2 regions of the Clostridium sp. JNZ X4-2 genome follow, and region 1 is predicted to be linked to the other one. Evidence: a T-box and tRNA genes for the amino acid it is inferred to sense, from the RefSeq annotation. Region 1 holds a T-box; the other holds one or more tRNA genes.
The links. The T-box of region 1 lies ahead of pheS (phenylalanine--tRNA ligase subunit alpha). A T-box ahead of a tRNA ligase gene usually reads a tRNA of that ligase, here a tRNA-Phe.

Region 2: it has a tRNA-Phe gene. The T-box ahead of pheS (phenylalanine--tRNA ligase subunit alpha) is inferred to sense a tRNA for this amino acid. The anticodon was not compared.

What each region holds. Positions count from the first base shown of each region.
Region 1 is NZ_CM142685.1:2,675,687-2,678,851, reverse strand. It holds gene ACYUJ6_RS12865 (TrmH family RNA methyltransferase) at 1-765, shown strand, start outside; T-box leader at 828-1,047, shown strand; gene pheS (phenylalanine--tRNA ligase subunit alpha) at 1,130-2,149, shown strand; gene pheT (phenylalanine--tRNA ligase subunit beta) at 2,213-3,165, shown strand, end outside.
Region 2 is NZ_CM142685.1:3,385,499-3,388,663, forward strand. It holds gene ACYUJ6_RS16305 (NAD-dependent protein deacylase) at 1-484, shown strand, start outside; gene ACYUJ6_RS16310 (peptidylprolyl isomerase) at 609-1,352, opposite strand; tRNA gene ACYUJ6_RS16315 (tRNA-Phe) at 1,456-1,531, opposite strand; rRNA gene rrf (5S ribosomal RNA) at 1,545-1,661, opposite strand; rRNA gene ACYUJ6_RS16325 (23S ribosomal RNA) at 1,829-3,165, opposite strand, start outside.

The DNA.
Region 1 (3,165 bases):
GATAATCTGCAGGTAAAACAGGCTAGAAAGCTGATGGAGAAAAAATACAGAATTGAAAATAAAAAGTTTTTAATAGAAGGCTTTAGATTTGTAAGGGAAGCTTTGAATTCCAGCTTTAGGGTGTCTGCTATTTTCCTAAGTGACAGTTTTTATGATAAGTGGGAAAAGACTTTCATGGAAGAAAAGATTGGATATAGATCTTCCGTATATATTGTTACTGATGAGGTGCTAAAGAGTATCAGCAGTACTGAAAGTCCTCAGGGGGTGGCTGCCGTGGTAGAGAATACGCAGCTAAGCCCTAAAAATACAGGGGGATTTTATGTGCTGGCAGATAGAATACAGGATCCAGGAAATATGGGTACTATAATACGAAGCTCTCATGCAGCTGGAGCTTTAGGAGTTATAATAACAAAAGGAACAGTAGACATATATAATGAAAAAACGCTGAGATCCACTATGGGTTCTGTTTTTTATATCCCCATAATTCAAGATACGGATCTCGAAAAAACTAAAACCCTGAAGCAAGAGGGGTTTAAGCTCATAGCCAGTTCTCTGGATGCAGATACTAATTTTTATAATACAAATTTAAAACAGAAAATTATATTTGCTGTGGGAAATGAAGCAAATGGACTGAGTGAGGATATAGAACAAATTGCGGATATAAAAGCAAGAATACCGATGCCTGGGAAAGCTGAATCCTTAAATGCAGCTGTAGCAGTATCTATAATGATGTTTGAAGCAGTGAGACAAAATTCAAAATTTTGATATTGACAATAGATAAAAGTATATGTAATATTTAAAGATATAGATAATAAAAAATTTTATAATGTTATACTGTGAAAGAGAAAGTAGATATATGAGTTTTTGTAGAGAAAAAAAGTCAGGGCTGAAAGCTTTTTTAAGAATATTGTATATTGAAGTTCACTCTGGAGTACTATCTGTGAAATATGAGTAGCAGTTAGCGGTAATGCCGATAAATTTTCAAAGAGAATATTATTTTATAATATTAATTTGGGTGGTAACGCGGAATAGAAGTTCGTCCCTTAACTGGGAGGGCTTTTTTTTATATAATATTTTAATTCAAGAAATTGAATTTTACTGAGAAGGGAGAGAATTTAGTATGAGTATGATTAAGGAGAAATTAGAGAAAATTAAAGAAAATGCACTTAAGGAATTGCAGGATAGAGAGAGCAGCCTGAGTATAGAGGATATAAGGATTAAGTATTTGGGAAAGAAAGGTGAATTAACTAAAATACTTAGGGCAATGAAAACACTTTCTCAAGAAGAGAGGCCCATGGTTGGAAGGCTTGCCAATGAAATCAGATCCGTTTTAGAAAATGCCATAGAAGAGACATCCAGGAAAATAAAAGACTTTAAAACAGAAGAAAAACTTAGGAGCGAGACAATTGATATAACTATGCCTGGCATAAAACAAAATATTGGAAGACGCCATCCTTTGGAACAGATTTTGGAGAACATGAAGGAAATATTTATTTCAATGGGATTTACTATAGAAGAAGGACCCGAAATTGAAGAGGACTATTATAATTTTGAAGCACTGAATATACCTAAAAATCATCCAGCAAGAGGAGAACAGGATACATTTTACATAGACGATAATATAGTGCTTAGGACCCAGACATCGCCCATACAGATAAGAACTATGAAGAAGCAAAAACCTCCAATAAAAATGATATCCCCAGGGAAGGTTTATCGAGCAGATTCGGTAGATGCTACTCATTCACCTATATTTTATCAGATGGAAGGCCTTGTAGTGGATAAAGGTATAACTTTTGCAAATTTAAAAGGTACTCTTGAATTGTTTGCCAAAAAAATGTTTGGAGAAGGCATGAAAACAAAATTCAGGCCCCATCATTTTCCTTTTACTGAACCATCAGCAGAAATGGATGCTACCTGTTTTGTATGTAATGGAAAGGGATGCAGAGTATGCAAGGGCGAAGGATGGATAGAACTTTTGGGATGTGGTATGGTTCATCCACAGGTGCTTAGGAATTGCGGCATAGATCCTGAAGTCTACAGCGGATTTGCCTTTGGAATGGGTGTAGACAGAATGGTAATGCTAAAATATGGCATAGATGATATAAGAAATATGTATGAAAGTGATATGAGATTTCTGGACCAATTTTAGTTTAGGTAAAATGGCCGGGATTTAATTAGTGACTTTAGTTAGAATGAGAAAGGGGATTTTTTTATGAAAGTACCAGTAAATTGGCTGAAAGATTATGTTAAAATAGATATTACAGGGAAGGCCCTGGGAGATAAACTGACTTTAAGCGGTTCAAAGGTTGAAGAAGTTATTACAACTGGAGATGAAATTCAAAATGTAGTTACAGGTAAGATAGTAAAAATAGAAGCACATCCCAATGCAGATAAATTGGTTGTGTGTCAGGTGGATACAGGAAAAGACGAATTGCTTCAAATTATAACTGCTGCAACTAATATGAAAGAAAATGATATAATTCCAGTTGCACTCCATGATTCGATAATCCATGGAGGAGTAAAGATAAAAAAGGGAAAATTAAGAGGAATTATGTCAAATGGAATGTTTTGTTCTGAAGAAGAATTGGGAATAGCCGGGGATAAGCCTGTATATGGGCTTATGATTTTACCGGCAGACACTCCACTTGGAAAAGACATAAAAGAAGTACTGAATATGACCAGCAGCATATTGGATTTTGAAATAACTTCTAATAGGCCTGATTGTTTAAGTATCATAGGAATGGCAAGAGAGACCGCAGCAACTTTAAATGAAAAGTATAATATGCCTGAGTCAGGGTATGCGGCCTCTTCACATAAGAATATAAATGATGAGTTGAAGGTGGAAGTAAAGGATGAGCTTTGCAGAAGATATATGGCAAGAGGAGTAGAAGATGTAAAAATAGAACAGTCTCCTGGATGGATGCAGGAAAGGCTTCTGGAGGCAGGGGTAAGACCTATAAATAATTTAGTGGACATAACTAATTTTGTAATGCTTGAAACAGGGCAGCCCATGCATGCTTATGATACAAGACATATAGAATCCGGTAACATAGTAGTTGAAAGGTCAAAAAACGGAGAAGAATTTGTCACATTGGATAATGAGAAAAGAGTGTTAGATGAAAATGTGCTTACCATAAGAGATGGAAACAGAGCTATAGGCATTGC
Region 2 (3,165 bases), 710 kb from region 1:
TTATGCTCTGGCAGAATTAGAAAAGATGGGAAAATTGAAAGCCGTAGTAACTCAAAATATAGATGGCCTTCATCAAATGGCAGGTTCAAAGAATGTTTTAGAATTACATGGTTCAATACATCGAAATCACTGCACCAAATGCAATAAATTTTTTAATTTGGATTATGTAATAAATAGTTCTGATATGATACCTAAATGTGACAAATGCAATGGAATAATAAAACCTGATGTAGTGTTATATGAAGAAAGTCTAGATATGAGTATATTAAATAAATCTACTGAATACATAAGACAGGCAGATATTCTAATCGTAGGCGGAACATCTTTGGTAGTATACCCTGCTGCAGGATTAATTAATTATTTTAAGGGCAAATATCTTGTTCTTATAAATAAATCATCTACTCCTTATGACAATAAAGCAGATATAGTAATACATGATAAAATAGGAACAGTTCTGAAAAGCGTACTATCAAGTGATTCCTAGATGCGGTTGAATTTACTTATAGGAAATACTTTTCTTCCCTATCTAAGATTAATAGGCATATTTGCCTGCTGCTAAATATGCCTGTTAATCCTAAATAGGTTCATTTAAAGTTGAAAATAGAATATTATTTAATCTCTACTTTATATTTATTTTTCAAATTCTTAGTGAATTGATCATATTTAAATGCCTGTCTCTCTTGTAGCAATCCTCTTTTAATCGCATCTTTAACTTCGTCAAAAGTTTTTATTGAGACTTCTTCCTTTTCTTCAACCTTTATGAGATGATATCCAAATTGAGTTTTTACAGGCTCACTTATTATTCCTATTTCCAGCTGAAAAGCTGTATTTTCAAATTCAGGCACCATTTGTCCCCTTGTGAATTTTCCAAGGCTACCTCCCTGAGCTTTTGACGGACATGATGAATATTTTTTAGCAGCATCCTCAAAAGATAATCCATTCTTTATTTCTTCTAATACCTCATTAGCCTTTTCAATAGAATCTACCAATATATGTTTTGCAGTTATACTTTCAGGATTTTTATACATACTTCTATTAGCCTTATAATAATCTTTAACTTCATCATCTGTGACTTTAACATCTTCCATAATCTTAGCCACTGCCTCTTGAGTTAATATTTCCTTTTTAGCTGCTTCCAATTTAGCCAGATAATTTTTATTCTTTTCCATTTGTTCATCTTTAGCATAATTATAGATGAGTTCAAAAGATATAATTTCATTCAGTAATTGTTTTCTTCCATTTTCAGTATTTAAATACTGCTGTCTTTCCGAAGGAAATCTTTTTATGGTATTTTGTAAATCATCTTCAATTATTTCTACACCATTGACAATTGCCAGCACATCTTTTTGCATATATTTTCTCCTTAATATTATTATACTTTATTACTAATTATGACATAATTTTTATGTTTTTTCCATATAAAAATTAAAAGTTCCAGATAAACTCTGAAACTTTTGGTGGCCAGACCAGGAATCGAACCAGGGACACGAGGATTTTCAGTCCTCTGCTCTACCGACTGAGCTATCTGGCCATATAACATATATATCTGGCGGCGACCTGCTCTCCCACAGGGCCTCCCCTGCAGTACCATGGGCACTGTGAAGCTTAACCTTCCTGTTCGAAATGGTAAGGGGTGTTACCTTCACGTTATTACCACCAGATGCTGATTTGTCAAAATCTTCGATTTTGGTAACGAATCAGTACTCCTCAGCTTTAGCTGAGTGAGTTTCATTATATAGCTTTATTCTTCAAACTTCTATCTCTGTTCTATGAACTTTGATATATTGTCCTCTGAAAATTGCACAGTAAATATTTATCCATATTGTTTTTGGTCAAGCCCTCGACCTATTAGTATCAGTCAGCTTAACATGTTGCCACGCTTACACCTCTGACCTATCACCTTGTGTTCTTCAAGGGGTCTTACCAGCTTTCGCTGTGGGAAATCTTGTCTTGAGGGGGGCTTCACACTTAGATGCTTTCAGTGTTTATCCCTTCCCGACTTAGCTACCCAGCTGTGCTCCTGGCGGAACAACTGGTTCACCAGAGGTCAGTCCATCCCGGTCCTCTCGTACTAAGGACAGCTCCTCTCAAATTTCCTGCGCCCGCGACGGATAGGGACCGAACTGTCTCACGACGTTCTGAACCCAGCTCGCGTGCCGCTTTAATGGGCGAACAGCCCAACCCTTGGGACCTACTTCAGCCCCAGGATGCGACGAGCCGACATCGAGGTGCCAAACCTCCCCGTCGATGTGAACTCTTGGGGGAGATCAGCCTGTTATCCCCGAGGTAGCTTTTATCCGTTGAGCGATGGCCCTCCCACGAGGTACCACCGGATCACTAAGACCGACTTTCGTCCCTGCTCCACCTGTATGTGTCGCAGTCAGGCTCCCTTATGCCTTTGCACTCTCCGAAGAATTTCCAACCCTTCTGAGGAAACCTTTGTACGCCTCCGTTACTCTTTTGGAGGCGACCGCCCCAGTCAAACTGCCCACCTAACATTGTCCCGTTGCCAGTTTCATGGCACCCGGTTAGAATTCCAGTACTGTCAGGGTGGTATCCCAACATCGACTCCAAAATGGCTGACGCCACTCCTTCCATGTCTCCCACCTATCCTGTACAGACAATACCGAAATTCAGTGATAAGCTACAGTAAAGCTCTACGGGGTCTTTCCGTCCAATCGCGGGTAGCAAGCATCTTCACTTGCATTTCAATTTCGCCGGATTTGTTGTCGAGACAGTGCTCAAATCATTACGCCATTCGTGCGGGTCGGAACTTACCCGACAAGGAATTTCGCTACCTTAGGACCGTTATAGTTACGGCCGCCGTTTACTGGGGCTTAAGTTCTTACCTTCGCATTGCTGCTTAGTATTCCCCTTAACCTTCCAGCACCGGGCAGGCGTCAGCTCCTATACTTCAGCTTTCGCTTTAGCAGAAACCTGTGTTTTTGATAAACAGTTGCTTGAGCCTTTTCTCTGCGGCCTCTTTCGAGGCACTCCTTCTCCCTAAGTTACGGAGTCAATTTGCCGAGTTCCTTAACAACAATTCTTCCGATGGTCTTAGGATTCTCTCCTCACCTACCTGTGTCGGTTTGCGGTACGGGCACACATAAATTCCATAGAGACTTTTCTTGGCAGTGTGATATCAGATACTTCTCCTTTCGGATT